4 regions of the Rhodoferax sediminis genome follow, and region 2 is predicted to be linked to each of the others. Evidence: predicted binding sites of a transcription regulator. Region 2 holds the regulator's gene; each other region holds the start of a gene.
The links. The regulator LexA, encoded in region 2, represses DNA repair genes until DNA is damaged. The targets are predictions, from matches to a motif close to ACTGTATNNNNATACAGT.
Positions count from the first base shown of each region.

Region 1: EUB48_RS13560 (DNA topoisomerase IV subunit B) is a predicted target of LexA. The motif match lies at 1,203-1,220, and genes of this name have one in related genera.
Region 3: imuA (translesion DNA synthesis-associated protein ImuA) is a predicted target of LexA. The motif match lies at 1,786-1,803, and genes of this name have one in related genera.
Region 4: recA (recombinase RecA) is a predicted target of LexA. The motif match lies at 1,737-1,754, and genes of this name have one in related genera.

Region 1 is NZ_CP035503.1:2,816,969-2,820,736, forward strand. It holds gene EUB48_RS13560 (DNA topoisomerase IV subunit B) at 1-1,169, opposite strand, end outside; gene EUB48_RS13565 (SDR family oxidoreductase) at 1,332-2,144, shown strand; gene EUB48_RS13570 (class I SAM-dependent methyltransferase) at 2,128-2,721, shown strand; gene dapA (4-hydroxy-tetrahydrodipicolinate synthase) at 2,756-3,637, shown strand; gene bamC (outer membrane protein assembly factor BamC) at 3,667-3,768, shown strand, end outside.
Region 2 is NZ_CP035503.1:2,287,264-2,291,031, reverse strand. It holds gene EUB48_RS11045 (D-2-hydroxyacid dehydrogenase family protein) at 1-627, opposite strand, end outside; gene EUB48_RS11040 (DUF1993 domain-containing protein) at 729-1,244, shown strand; gene lexA (transcriptional repressor LexA) at 1,723-2,409, opposite strand; gene EUB48_RS11025 (asparaginase) at 2,511-3,473, shown strand; gene adk (adenylate kinase) at 3,507-3,768, opposite strand, start outside.
Region 3 is NZ_CP035503.1:1,510,112-1,513,879, reverse strand. It holds gene EUB48_RS07290 (Y-family DNA polymerase) at 1-1,041, opposite strand, end outside; gene imuA (translesion DNA synthesis-associated protein ImuA) at 1,010-1,762, opposite strand; gene EUB48_RS07280 (SDR family oxidoreductase) at 1,930-2,706, shown strand; gene EUB48_RS07275 (CoA transferase subunit B) at 2,800-3,438, opposite strand; gene EUB48_RS07270 (CoA transferase subunit A) at 3,442-3,768, opposite strand, start outside.
Region 4 is NZ_CP035503.1:81,007-84,774, forward strand. It holds gene EUB48_RS00420 (sensor histidine kinase) at 1-358, opposite strand, end outside; gene EUB48_RS00425 (response regulator) at 444-1,115, opposite strand; gene EUB48_RS00430 (MarR family winged helix-turn-helix transcriptional regulator) at 1,168-1,671, opposite strand; gene recA (recombinase RecA) at 1,836-2,903, shown strand; gene recX (recombination regulator RecX) at 2,969-3,418, shown strand; gene argC (N-acetyl-gamma-glutamyl-phosphate reductase) at 3,546-3,768, opposite strand, start outside.

The DNA.
Region 1 (3,768 bases), 530 kb from region 2:
CGGATGGCGAGCTCGGCCAGCTTCTTGCCGTAGTCCACATGCTCGTTGAGCCAGAGCTCCAGCGCGGGGCGCACAAAGCTGGAGACCAGCCGCACCGCATCGCGCGAGTTCAGGCGTTCCTTGATCTGGCCCTGGAACTGCGGGTCCAGCACCTTGGCTGAGAGCACATACGAGGCGCGCGCAAACACGTCCTCGGGCAGCAGCTTGACGCCCTTGGGCAACAGCGAATGCAGCTCGATGAAGCTCTTGACCGCGGTGAACAGCCCGTCGCGCAGCCCGCTCTCGTGCGTGCCGCCGGCGCTGGTGGGGATCAGGTTGACGTAGCTTTCGCGCACCGGCTGACCGTCTTCGGTGAAGGCCACGCACCACTGCGCGCCTTCGCCTTCGGCAAAGCTGTCGTGCGCGGCGTCGGCAAAGCCCTCGCCCTCGAACAGCGGGATCACCGGATCGGCGTTCAGTTCCTGCATCAGGTAGTCGCGCAGGCCGCCCTTGTAGAGCCAGGTCTGGACTTCACGCGTCTTCTCGATCGTCAGCGTCACGGTCACGCCCGGCATCAGCACGGCCTTGCTGCGCAGCAGGTGCGTCAGCTCGTGCATCGGCAGCGCGGCCGCCTCGAAGTATTTGGCGTCGGGCCAGACGCGCACGCTGGTACCGCATTTGCGGTCGCCCTCGCCGGCCGGGCGCAGCGTCAAGGGCTCCACCACGTCCCCGCCCGCAAACACCAGCGCCGCCACCGTGCCGTCGCGGTACGAGGTGGCCTCCAGCCGTTTCGCCAGCGCATTGGTCACGGAGACGCCCACGCCGTGCAGGCCGCCGGAAAAACTGTAGGCTCCACCGCTGCCCTTGTCGAACTTGCCGCCCGCGTGCAGCCGGGTGAACACCAGCTCGATCACCGGTGCTTTTTCTTCGGGGTGCAGGCCGAACGGGATGCCGCGGCCGTCGTCCTCGACACTGACCGAGCCGTCCTGGTGCAGCGTGACCCTGATCTTCTTGCCGTGGCCGGCCAGCGCCTCGTCGGCCGAGTTGTCCAGCACTTCCTGGATGACGTGCAGCGGATTGTCGGTGCGGGTGTACATGCCCGGGCGCTGCTTGACGGGCTCCAGGCCCTTGAGAACGCGGATCGAGCCTTCGGAATATTCGGGGGGTTTGACTGCAGGATTCGTTGCCATAGCGGCGAATTGTAGTCCGCCGCCACTCAAACCACTGGATACAAATACAGCTCAAAGACAATCCGTGACCGATGCGACAGCCGCCTGAGGCCGAATTCGTTACATTCCCCCGATGACCGCTCCTTGCAAAGCACTTGCCACCATACGAGCACACCACACCCCATGAAAACGATCGTCATCACAGGCGCCTCCGATGGCATTGGCGCAGAAATGGCGCGCCAGCTGGCGCAGACGCACGGCACGCAGGTGGCGCTGGTGCTGGCCGCGCGCAACGAGGCCCTGCTGCAGCAGGTCGCCGGGCAGTGCGCAGCGCATGGCGCGCAGACGCTGGTGGTCAAAACCGACGTGTCACAGCAGGCGCAGTGCCGCCAGCTGATCACGGCGACGGTGGAGAAATTCGGCCGCATCGATGCGCTGATCAACAACGCCGGCATGTCGGCCCAGGCGCTGTTTGCAGACGTCAAGGCGCAGGACCTGGGTTGGTACGAGGACCTGATGCGCGTGAACCTGTGGGGCAGCGTCTGGTGCACCCACGCGGCGCTGCCGCACCTCAAGGCCGTGCGCGGCAGCATCGTGGCGGTGTCATCGCTGGCCGGGCTGATCGGCGTACCCGGGCGCACCGCCTACAGTGCGACCAAGTTCGCCATGACCGGCTTTTTCGAGGCCCTGCGCGCCGAGCTCAAGGTCGCGGGGGTGAGTGTGACCACCGCCTACCCCGGCGTGGTGGCAACACAGACCCGCTACCGCGGCTTCAACGCGGCGGGCGTGGCGGCGGGCGCCAGCGGCCTGAAAGAGGACGACGCGATGAGCGTGGAGGAATGCGCGCGCCTGATCCTTGACGGCATGGCGCAGCGTCGGCGCGAGGTGGTGATGAGCCGCAAGGGCAAGATCGGACGCTTCATGAAACTGCTGGTGCCCGGCATCGTGGAAAACATGGCGCTGGCGGCGCTCAAAGACAATGTCAAACCTCACTGAAACAACACCCGGCCCGCACGGCAGCGCGGCCGCTTCCGCGTGGGTCCAGCGCTGGTCGCACCTGGTGCCCGCGCACGGCACGGTACTGGATGTGGCCTGCGGCCACGGCCGCCACCTGCGCTGGTTTGCACAACGAAATCACCCGGTGGTCGGCGTGGATCGGTCACAGGATGCTATCGATTCAATAGCAGACCTGGTCGCTGCGGGCCGGGCCGAAGCGCTGCGGGCCGACCTTGAAAACGGGCCCTGGCCGTTTTCAGCCGGCGCGCAGGCCCGCACGTTCGACGCGGTGATCGTGACCAACTACCTGTGGCGCCCGCTGCTGCCCGCCCTTGTGGCCAGCGTCGCGCCCGGCGGCGTGCTGATCTATGAGACCTTTGCCGCCGGCAACGAGACGGTCGGCAAACCGTCGCGGCCCGACTTTTTGCTGCAGCCGGGTGAACTGTGGTGTGCGTGCGGGGGCCTGCGGGTGGTGGCTTTCGAGGATGGGTTCCTGCAAGGTCCGGATCGTTTCGTGCAGCGCATCGTGGCGGTCAGGCAGCACTCTGCGGAACTCCCGACGCGTTACATGCTCTAGTTAGAATGCTGGTTTACCGTTTCAAGTTGCGGATATGACACCCATTACCGGCAGCACCGTGGCCATCGTGACCCCGATGCATGAAGACGGCAGCGTGGACTACCCCACCCTGCGCAAACTGATCGACTGGCACATTGCGGAGGGCACCGACTGCATCGGCGTGGTCGGCACCACCGGCGAGTCGCCCACGGTCAACGTGCAGGAGCACTGCGAAATCATCCGCGTCGCCGTCGAGCAGGCCAAAGGCCGTGTGCCCGTCATGGCCGGCTGCGGCGCCAACTCGACGTCCGAGGCCATCGAGCTCACGCGCTTTGCCAAAGAGGTCGGCGCCGACTGCCACTTGCAGGTCGTGCCCTACTACAACAAGCCCGGCCAAGAAGGCCAGTACCGGCACTTCAGGGCCATTGCCGAAGCCGTGGACCTGCCCATGGTGCTGTACAACGTGCCCGGGCGCTCGGTCGCCGATCTGGCGCACGACACCGTGCTGCGGCTGGCACAGGTTCCGGGCATCGTCGGCATCAAGGAAGCGACGGGCAACATCGAGCGCGCGCAGTGGCTGATCCGCGACGTGCCCAAGGGTTTTTCGGTGTATTCGGGCGACGATCCGACGGCGGTCGCGCTGATGCTGTGCGGTGGCCAAGGCAACGTCAGCGTCACGGCGAACATCGCGCCGCGCCTGATGCACGAACTGTGCGTGGCCGCCATCGCGGGCGACGCCCGTCGCGCCATGGAAATCCAGTTCAAGCTGATGCCGGTGCACAAGCACCTGTTCGTGGAAGCCAACCCGATGCCGCTCAAGTGGGCCATGGCCCGCATGGGCCTGTGCGGGGGCACCCTGCGCCTGCCCATGACACCGATCGCCCCCTCCAACGAAGCTGTGGTCGAGGGCGCGCTGCGCTCGGCCGGCCTGCTCTGACCGACCGCAACAATCTAATGGAATACCGCGTGAATCAATTTGCAAGACGACTGGCACTTCTGGGCCTGACACTGACGCTGGGCGCCTGCTCGATGCTCCAGAGCGACAAGATCGACTACAAGAGCGCCACC
Region 2 (3,768 bases):
GCTGGAGAAGAATTCTTCGCGGCTACCCGCTGCCAGCAGCCCATCGCTGACGGCCTTGCTGCGCGAGGCCTCGCTACCCCAGACCATCACGTGCATGCCGAAGCATTTGCCGTAACCGGCAATGATGCGTCCGATCTTGCCGTAGCCCCAGATGCCCAGGGTCTTGCCATGCAGCACGCTGCCGATGCCGAAGTTCGGCGGCATCGAGGCGGTCTTGAGTCCCGATTGCTGCCAGGCGCCGTGCTTGAGATTGGAAATGTACTGCGGCAGGCGGCGCATCGCCGCCATGATGAGCGCCCACGTCAGCTCGGCCGGCGCCAGCGGCGAGCCCACGCCTTCGGCAATGGCGATGCCCCGCTCGGTGCATGCCGCGACGTCGATATGGCGGCCGACCTTGCCGGTTTGGGCAATCAGCTTGAGCTTTGGCAATTTTTCGATGAGTTGCCGGCTGAACTGGGTGCGCTCGCGGATCAGGACGATCACGTCGGCATCCTTGAGTCGAACCGCGAGCTGGCCCATGCCCTTCACGGTGTTAGTAAAAACCTTGGCAGAGTAGGCGTCAAGTTTGCTGGCACACTGCAGTTTGCGAACCGCGTCCTGGTAATCGTCAAGAATCACAATGTTCATAGCGCCATTGTGCCTTGGCTCCAGGCGTGCCGGCTCACAGCTGCCCAGCGCCTCACACCGCTGGCTGCATACCTTTCCATTCGTTACCAGGACCCATCACCATGTCAATTTCCATGTCATCTGCCAGCCTGCCGGTCTTTACCACCATGCTGGGCAACCTGAGTCATTTGCTGGACAAGGCACAAGCGTGTGCCGATGCAAAAAAATTCGACGCTTCGATCCTGATGCAGTACCGGCTGGCCCCCGACATGCTGCCTTTTACGCGGCAAGTCCTGATCGCCTGCGACACCGCAAAAAATGGCGTTGCCAGGCTGGCCGGGATGGAAGCGCCGAAGTTTGAAGATTTTGAATCCACCATCCCCGAGCTGAAGGCGCGAATTCAAAAGACGCTGGACTACCTGGCTACGGTGCCTGCCGGCGCGCTGGATGGAACGGAAGACAAGGACTTTACGTTCCCGGTCGGGCGCGATGCCACCCACACCATGAAGGGTGAGGCCTACCTTACGCGCTGGGTTTTGCCGAACCTGTTCTTCCACGTGACCACCGCCTATGACATCCTGCGGCATAACGGGGTGGAGATTGGCAAGCGCGATTATTTGCTGGGCGCAAAGGCCTGAGGCTCAGTGCAGGGTTGCTTCCCCGGCGGCCAGCCGTTCCAGTTCGGCGCATACATCCGCCATGCGGCCAGAGATGACCATCCGCCCGGCACTGGCCGGCGCTGCACTCGCGTCCACCACACGCAATACGCGCAGCGGCCTGTGCGTGCCTGTATTCGAATGATTTCGGCCTGAAGCCCTTGTGACATGGGCATGAGCAGCTATTGAGCTAATAGCACCTTGATAAGGCCGGGCATCCGCCGCCGGCTGGTGCGCCCAAGTGTTGCGGGGGATACCCGGCATCAGCCAGTTGATGGCGTTGTGAAGCGGTGCGAAGAGCCTGGAGGCTGTGAACAATGCGAGTCCCATGTGAAACCTTTCAATCAAAAAAGAGGGTCGAACACAGACAGGATTGCTTGAAACATCGCCACGCCAGGGTTGTGATCTGCTGCAGTACGGCAGCCATCAAACGCCCGTCACCTGGAGCGGCAACTTGAACCTACATGAGCATGGTGTTGCGGATCAGCCCCACAGCCAGGCCCTCGATTTCGAACGGCTCGCCGGGCTCGACGATGATGGTCTGGAAGTCGGGGTTCTCGGCGTGCAGCTCGATCAGGTGCTTGTTGCGCCGAAAGCGCTTGACCGTGACTTCGTCGCCCAGCCGTGCCACCACGATCTGGCCATTCTTGGCGTCTTTGGTGGCTTGCACGGCCAGCAGGTCGCCGTCCATGATGCCGGCGTCGCGCATGGACATGCCGCGCACCTTGAGCAGGTAGTCGGGCTTGCGCTGGAACAGGCTGCTTTCCACGTAGTAGGTCTGGTCCACATGCTCCTGCGCGAGAATCGGGGCGCCGGCCGCCACCCGCCCGACCAGCGGCAGGGCGAGTTGGGCCAGGCTTTGCAAGGGGAGGGAGAACTGCTTGAAGCGCGATTCGTTGATGGAGCGCAGCGCGTCGCTTTTGAGGCGGATGCCGCGCGAGGTGCCGCTGACGAGTTCGATCACGCCTTTGCGGGCCAGCGCCTGCAGATGCTCTTCGGCCGCATTGGCGGACTTGAAACCGAGCTCGGCGGCGATTTCGGCACGTGTGGGCGGCGCACCGGTGCGCGCAATGGCGCTCTGGATCAGGTCCAGAATCTGCTGCTGGCGGGCGGTGAGCTTGGGTGGGAACGGCGGCAGGTCGATCATGATGACTCCTTGGACTGCGCTTGAAACAGGGCCCGGATGGCGATTACTGTTTTAATACCCAGTAACTGTATTTTTAACCAGTTTTTGAAAGTTTGCAAGTCATGGCACAACAAATCGACAAAAAAATCGTGGTGCTGGGCACGGGCGGCACGATTGCCGGCACGGCGGACAGCGCCGCCGACAACATCGGCTACACGGCTGCACAGGTCGGCGTGGCGCAGTTGCTGGAGGCCATTCCGGCACTGTCCTCAGTCTTCGCCGGGCGTGCGCTGATCACCGAACAGGTGGCGCAGATCGACAGCAAGGACATGAGTTTTGCCGTCTGGCAGCAGTTGGCCAGCCGCGTGGCGCACTGGCTGGCACAGCCCGAAGTGCAGGGCATCGTCATCACCCATGGCACCGATACGCTGGAGGAGACCGCGTACTTCCTGCAGGCCGTCCTCAATCCAGCCAAGCCGGTGGTGCTGACCTGCGCCATGCGCCCGGCCACGTCCGTTGCGCCCGACGGGCCGCAGAATGTGCTGGACGCGGTGGCGGTGGCCATGCACGCCGGCGCGCGCGGCGTGGTGGCCGTCTGTGCGGGCACCCTCCACAGCGCGTTCGACGTGCAAAAAGTGCATCCCTACCGGATCAATGCCTTCAACTCGGGTGATGCCGGGCCGCTCGGGTATGTGGAGGAGGGTGCGCTGCGTTTGCTACGAAATTGGCCCGAAGCCCTTGTCGGGTCACAACAGCATGCTATTGAAAATATAGTAAACACCATGGACTGGCCGCGCGTCGAGATCGTCATGAACTACGCCGGCGCCAGTGGCGCCGTGGTGGAGGCGCTGGTGGCGCAGGGCGTGCAGGGCCTGGTCGTGGCCGCCACCGGCAACGGCACGCTGCACCACGATCTGGAGGCTGCGCTGCTCAAAGCCCAGCGCGCCGGTGTCAAGGTAGTGCGCGCCAGCCGCTGCCCCAACGGCCGGGTGCTGGGCCAGCCGGGTGATGCCATTCCCGATTCGCAGGGTCTGTCCGCCGCGAAGGCCCGCGTGGCGCTGATGCTGGCGCTGATGCCCGCTTGACTGAGGGTGCCGCAGCGCGAACGCAGCGTGCGATCAGCTCGCCAGCGCCGCAAGCGCCCGCGCCGTGATGTCTTCCACACTGCCGGTGCCGCTGATGGCACGGTATTTGGGCGCAGCGGCGGGCTCGGCTTTGGCCCAGCCGGCGTAGTAGTCCACCAGCGGCCGGGTCTGCGCGCTGTACACCTCGAGCCGCTTCTTCACGGTCTCTTCCTTGTCGTCGTCGCGCTGGATCAAAGGCTCACCGGTCACGTCATCCTTGCCGGCCACCTTGGGCGGATTGAACTTGACGTGGTAA
Region 3 (3,768 bases), 780 kb from region 2:
GCCTGCAGACCTTGTCGGGTCTACACGGTTAGCTACTTTTCTAATAGCATCCTGCGCTGCGACCCGGCTTTGCATCTGCTCGGGCCGGTGATCAGCCTGGGCTCTCAAGCAGACCACCTGCTGCGCACCCAGCCGCGCACTCAGGCGCTCCACCAGTTGATTCAGGCTGTCGCCCGGCGTCCGCTCGGCGGGCAGCAGGCTGGCGCTGGCCGTGGCCACGCTGGCGGTCTCCAGCGAGCGCAACCGCAGGCTGTGCACCGGCGCCGGCAAGGTGACGCGCGCCAGGTGCTCGGCCATGAGACGGCCCAGGTGCGTCATGTCCTGCGTGGGCTCGGCCGTGCGGATCACCAGTTGCTCCTCGGCGGGCACGGCCACGCCGTTAATGCGCCGCGCATCGAGCGACCAGACCAGCTCCAGCGCGAGCGCGCCGCGGTTGCGCGCCTGCAGCCAGGCGCGCAACCGCCCCAGCAGGCGCTGCGCGCCGAATATCAGCGCCGGCGACGCGTCCACCAGCGCGGGCAGCTCGCACTGGAGATCAAAGACCTCGGGCAAGGCCAGCCAGTCATGGCTCTCGGGCTGGCTGCCATAGGCGGCATCGAGCGCCTCGAGCAAGGGAGCGCCGAAGCGCCGCGCCACCCCGCCGCGCGGCAGCGCCCGCAACTGGCCCCAGCGCTGGCAACCGAGCCGCGTCAAGGTGTGCAGGTGGGGCCGCGCCGCGCTCAGCGTGGCCAGGGGCAGATCATCGGGCATGTGATGCGGCACACCCTGACCCTGTGCCCCCAGCCGCAGCAGCGAGAGCGCTACCAAAGATGTAGCACCTTGCCCATGAATGGCATGGGCTGGGGCCTCATTTCCCTTGCAAAGCCGGGCCAGCAAGCGGTCCCGGCCGCCCCACAGGCGCTCGCTGCCCGAGACCTCCAGCAACACGGCCTCGTCCACCAGCGCCACGCGCGGCGTGAACTGCAGCGCCCACCAGCCCAGCGCCGTGGCGTCCGGCGGCTGGCTCGCCTCAGCCTGCGGCAGCAACGCGATCCAGTGCATGGCTTGTCCGGAAGGAAAGCACCGCGGCGGTTGGTATGGGTAAACGTCGTGAATGGCTGGCCGCCAGCAAGGCCGCCAGCCGCGGTGAGCGCGCAGGCAGCACCAGCGGCGCCGGCAGCGGCGGGCCACGGCGCTTGAAGATGTCCACCGTCATCACGTCAATGCCGCCGAGCAGCAGACGCAGCGAGGCGGCAGAAGACTCGTGCTGCGCCGCTGCGGGGCGAAAGACAAAAAACAGCTTGCCGCCGTCCTGCGCGGCCATGTGCAGGCGCCGCAAGGCGCTGGCGCGGGCCTGCGGCAGCCAGGCCAGAACGGCGGCCGCATCAAAGCAGCGCAAAGCCTGCTCGCAGGCCCACAGCCGTGCGGCCGGCGCTGCCGCATCGACGCACAACAGGCGCTCGCCCGGCAGGCCGCGCGCCGCCAGCGCGGGGCTGAACGGCACATAGGGCGAGCCCACCAGCACCATCGGGCCGCTGTGCGCGCCGGCGAGCCGCACCAGCGCCGGCAGCAGCAAATCCCATTCGTGCGCGCCGGCCTGTTCCTGCAGCACCTCGACCATGGCGCCCACCGGCCAGCCACCGCCCGGCAATTGCGCGTCCAGCAAGGCCTGGCCCGTGGGTACCACCGCCCCATCGACACGCCCCAGCTCGGCCGCGCGCCAGACCTGCGACAGATCGCCAGGCCCGGTCGCCGGAGAAAGAAGGGAAAGCGAAGCAGCCATGGCGGGAAAGGATCCAGAAGATAACTGTTTATTTATACAGTAAATTCAGACCAATGCAAGCGCCCTCGATCCAGACCCTTTTCCGGCATGCCGCGCGGCCGCCTGTCGCTTACGTGGCATTGCCGCGCAGGCCCAGGCCCGATACTTTGGGCTCACAGGAGCATGCAATGGACATACGTGACAAAGTCGCCATCGTGACGGGGGCCGCCAGCGGCATCGGCGCTGGCCTGGCCCGGCGCTTCGCCGCCGAGGGCGCGCGCGGCGTGGTGGTGGCCGACATCAACCTCGAGCGCGCCGAGGGCGTGGCCCAGGGCATCGGCCCCGTCGCCCTGGCCGTGCGCTGCGACGTCAGCCGCGAGGCCGACATCCAGGCCCTGGTCGCAGCGGCGCGCCAGCGCTTCGGGCAGGTGGACATCTACATGTCGAACGCCGGCATTCTGGGGCGCGTGGGCGGCTTCGAGCTCGAAGACGCCCTGTGGGACAAGATGTGGCAAATCCACGGCATGGCCCACGTCTGGGCCGCGCGCGCGGTGGTGCCCGAGATGGTGGCACGCGCCGAAGGCTACTTCGTCGTCACCGCGTCGGCCGCCGGCCTCTTGAACATCGTGGAATCGGCGCCGTACGGCGTGACCAAGCACGCGGCCTTGGCGTTTGCCGAATGGCTGCGCATCGCCTACGGCCGCCGCGGCGTGCGCGTGTCCTGCCTGTGCCCGCAGTCGGTGCAGACCGACATGGTCACGGGCGACGGCGGCTCCGCCGGGCACGACGGCATCCTCACGCCCGAGCAGGTGGCGTCCGAGGTGGTGGCGACCATGCGCGACGAAAAATTCCTGGTGCTGCCGCACCCGCAGGTGCTGCAGTACTTCCGCAACAAGGGACAAGACTACGACCGCTGGATCGGCGGCATGCAAAAGCTGCACGCGGCGCATGCGAAGGCCATCTGATCAGCCCTCAGCCCATGTCTCATTTGAATAGCTCGCTACTAACTTAATAGCAAAAACTCACCGAAACCCGAGGCCGATCTTTCCGGCCCGGGTTCAATGCAGCTTGGCGCCGGTCTTGGCCTGCAGCGATTCCATCGTCACGCCGGGCGCCATCTCGACGACCTTGAGGCCTTGCGGCGTGACGTCGATCACGGCCAGGTCGGTGATGATGCGATCGACCACGCCCACGCCGGTCAGCGGCAGCGTGCACTTGGGCAGGATCTTCAGATCTTCGGTGCCGTCTTTCTTCTTCGCCACGTGCTCCATCAGGATGATCACGCGCTTGACGCCGGCCACCAGGTCCATCGCGCCGCCCATGCCCTTGATCATCTTGCCGGGGATCATCCAGTTGGCCAGGTCGCCATGTTCGCTGACCTGCATCGCACCCAGGATGGACAGGTTGATCTTGCCACCGCGGATCATCGCGAAGCTGTCGTGGCTGCCGAAGATCGACGAGCCCTTGATAGTGGTCACGGTCTGCTTGCCGGCGTTGATCAGGTCGGCATCGACCTGGTCCTCGGTCGGAAACGGGCCGATGCCGAGCATGCCGTTCTCCGATTGCAGCCAGACTTCCTTGTCGGCAGGTACGAAATTGGCCACCAGCGTCGGGATGCCGATGCCCAGGTTCACATAGAAACCGTCTTCCAGTTCCTGCGCGGCACGCGCCGCCATTTGGTCTTGAGTCCAGCCCATGATTTACGCTCCTGCCTTCTCGGAAATGGTTCTTTTTTCAATGCGCTTTTCGGGATGCGCGTTGAGCACGATGCGGTGCACGTAGATGCCCGGCAGATGGATCTGATCGGGATCCAGCTCGCCGGTTTCCACGATCTTCTCGACCTCGACGATGCAGATCTTGCCGGCCATGGCGACAGCCGGGTTGAAGTTGCGTGCCGTCAGGCGGAACTGCAGGTTGCCCGACTTGTCAGCCACATGCGCCTTGACCAGCGAGATGTCGGGCACCAGCGAGCGCTCCATCACATAGGTCTCGCCGTCGAACTCGCGCAGCTCCTTGCCCTCGGCCAC
Region 4 (3,768 bases), 2.2 Mb from region 2:
CATCACCCACCGCCGGTCTTTCATCGTCGGGCGGCATCGGCAGGTCGCGCTCGCCGCTCAGCAGTTCGTTGCGCGCGCCGAGCACCTGGTAGTACACCTGCACGTCGTCGTCGGCGCGCAGCAACTCGCGCGCGGGCTGCGGCAGGCTGAACTGCGCCTGCTGGTTCTGCACCGAGACCAGCTGCGCCAGCGCCTGCACGTTGTATTCCAGCGCGCGGTCGAACGGCCGGTTGGCAATGCCCTGCGCCACCAGCCAGGTCAGTGCCAGGCTGACCGGCCACAGCAGCAGCAGCGGCGTGAGCATCCAGTCGAGGATTTCTCCGAACAGCGAGCGCTGCTCACGCTGGAACAGTTTCACGTGAGCGACGCCGGGCCGCCCCAAGGCGCGAAGGCCCCCTCGGGGGGCAGCGACCACACGTAGTGAGGGAGCGTGGGGGCCATCTTCACGGGATTTTTTCAAGGCAGTAGCCGAGGCCGCGCACGGTGGCAATGCGGATCGGACCCTTCTCGATTTTCTTGCGCAGGCGATGGATGTAGACCTCGATGGCGTTGTTGCTCACCTCCTCGCCCCACTCGCACAGGCGCTCGACCAGCTGGTCCTTGCTGACGAGACGCCCGGCGCGCTGCAGCAGCACCTCCAGCAGGCCCAGCTCGCGCGCCGACAGCTCCACCATCTTGCCGTCGATCGTGGCCACGCGGCCCGCCTGGTCGTACACCAGCGGTCCGTGTTTGATGGTGCTGCTGGCGCCGCCCATGCCGCGGCGCACCAGTGCGCGCACGCGCGCTTCGAGCTCCTGCAGCGAAAAGGGCTTGGCCATGTAGTCGTCGGCGCCATAGTCCAGCCCCTTGACGCGTTCTTCCACGCTGTCGGCCGCGGTCAGGATCAGCACCGGCAGCGCCGAGCCGCGCCCACGCAGTTTCTTCAGCACCTCGAGGCCATGCATCCTGGGCAGTCCCAGGTCCAGGATCAGCAGGTCGAACTCGTTGTTGGTCAGCAACGCCGCGTCCGCTTCGGTGCCGCTGGCCACATGGTCCACGGCGGCGCCCGAGGCGCGCAGCGTGCGCAGCAGGCCGTCTGCCAGCACCTGATCGTCTTCGGCAATCAGAATCCGCATGCATGTCTCCGGTTAGGCGCTTTGGTGTGGTCACCGTGCAATAGCGCAAATTCTAGGCCCGCGCCGGCTTCCAGGCTGCATAGATCTCCAGCCCGATCATCGCCACGGTGGCCACATCAAGGCCTACGTCGGCGCGGAATTCGGCCTCCGCCTGCACCACGGCATCCTTGAAGGCCTGCAGCCAGTCCAGCCCGGTGGGCGTGAACCGCACCAGCCGCGCGCGCGCATCGCGCGAATCGGGCGCGCGCGTGACCAGCCCCCAAGCCTCGCACTGATCCACCAGCTGGCCCATGGCCTGTTTGCTCATGCCCGCGCGCTCGGCCAGCTCGGTCAGGCGCGAGCCCTGCAGCGATAGATGGCGCGTGATGTGGATGTGGGCCGCGCTGACCTGGCCGCGCGCCGCCAGATTCGACAGGGCCAGCGGCACCTCGATGTTTTGCGCCATCAGCTGCAGCACGCGCTCGTCGAAACGGCGCATCGCGTGGCCCAGCAATCGGCCCAGATGGGTTTGCCGCCAGCCGTCTTCCGCCGGGGGATGCGGTGGATTTTCAGTCATCAGCCAATGGTAAATCAAACTGACTAAAAATCGCGTTTACTTTATTCAACCCGTCACGTTAAACTACTGTTCAAGCATCCAGCCTGTCGTTAACGACAGAAATCACGGCACTGGACGCCCCGAGCCCAATTGCTCATTAACCGTTGATTTTCAAGGAGTTTCCCATGGATGCACCCGTCAAGGGCCTCGCCCCCACCAGCGAAAAAGCCAAGGCCCTGCAGGTCGCCCTGGCCCAGATCGAGAAGCAGTTCGGCAAGGGCACCATCATGCGGCTGGGCGAAGGCGAGGTGATCGAGGACATCCAGGTGGTCTCCACCGGCTCGCTCGGGCTCGACATTGCGCTGGGCGTCGGCGGCCTGCCGCGCGGCCGGGTGGTGGAAATCTACGGTCCGGAGTCGTCGGGCAAGACCACGCTGACCCTGCAGGTCATCGCCGAGATGCAAAAGCAGGCCGGCACCTGCGCCTTTGTCGATGCCGAGCACGCGCTCGACATCCAGTACGCGCAAAAGCTCGGCGTGAATCTGCAGGACCTGCTGATCAGCCAGCCCGACACCGGCGAGCAGGCGCTCGAGATCGTGGACAGCCTGGTGCGCTCCGGCGCGGTCGACCTGATCGTGGTCGACTCGGTCGCTGCGCTCACGCCCAAGGCCGAACTGGAAGGCGAAATGGGCGACAGCCTGCCCGGCCTGCAGGCGCGCCTGATGAGCCAGGCGCTGCGCAAGCTCACCGCCCACATCAAGAAAACCAACTGCATGGTGATCTTCATCAACCAGATCCGCATGAAGATCGGCGTCATGTTCGGCAGCCCCGAGACCACCACCGGCGGCAACGCGCTCAAGTTCTACGCCTCGGTGCGGCTCGACATCCGGCGCATCGGCACGATCAAGAAGGGCGACGAGGCCATCGGCAACGAAACCCGCGTCAAGGTCGTGAAGAACAAGGTGGCGCCGCCGTTCAAGACCGCCGAGTTCGACATCCTGTTCGGCGAAGGCATCAGTCGCCACGGCGAGATCATCGACATGGGGGTGGAGGCGCGCATCATCGAAAAATCCGGCGCCTGGTACGCCTACAACGGCGAGAAGATCGGCCAGGGCCGCGACAATGCGCGCGAATTCCTGCGCGAGAACGCCGCGCTCTCGGCCGAGATCGAGAACAGGGTGCGCGAGTCGCTGGGCATTCCGCTGCTGGCCGAAGCGGTCGATGCTGCCGTGCCCGAAAAAATCAAGGCTTAAATCAGCCTTTGGCCCATGTCCCACCTGCGCAGGGCGCTCCTGATTTAATAGTATTAAGGGCTTGAATGGCTTTTGCTGCCCCGTCTCTCAAAGGCCGCGCGCTGCGCCTGCTCGGCCAGCGCGAGCATTCGCGCGCCGAGTTGGAGCGCAAGCTGGCCAAATACGAGGAAGAACCCGGCACGCTGGCGCGCGCACTCGACGAGCTCGCGGCGAAGGACTTCATCAGCGAGGCGCGCGTGGTCGAGTCGGTCCTGCACCAGCGCGCGCCGCGCCTGGGCGCGATGCGCGTGCGCCAGGAGCTGGTGCAAAAGGGCATCGCGCCCGAGGCGATTGCCCAGGCCGTCGCTGCCCTGCAGACCACGGAGCTTGAGCGCGCGCACGAAGTCTGGCGGCGCCGCTTCGCCGCGCCGGCGCAGGACGCTGGCGGGCGCGCGAAACAGGCGCGCTTCCTGCTGGCGCGCGGATTCGCGGGCGCCGTCGTGGCCAAAGTGCTGCGCCACGACCTGGACGAATGAATCCCACGGTCGGTGCAGTCCCCGGCCCCTTCGTGGAACACCGCGGAACCGGCTTTGCCGGGCCGCTGGTGTTGCCTCCTGCAAGGGGGAAGGAGCCTACGCGAAGCGAGCAGGCCTGGGGGTGTTCCTACAACCCGAGCATCAGCTTGAGGTTCTGCACCGCGGCGCCGCTCGCGCCCTTGCCCAGGTTGTCCAGCCGCGCCACCAGCACGGCCTGGCGCAACGCTTCGTTTCCGAACACGCGCAGCTCCATCTTGTTGGTGTCGTTGAGCGCCATCGCTTCGAGTTTGGTCGCCTCGCCCACCGGCTCGACCGTGACCCAGTGTTCGCCATTTGCCGCCGGCTCGCTG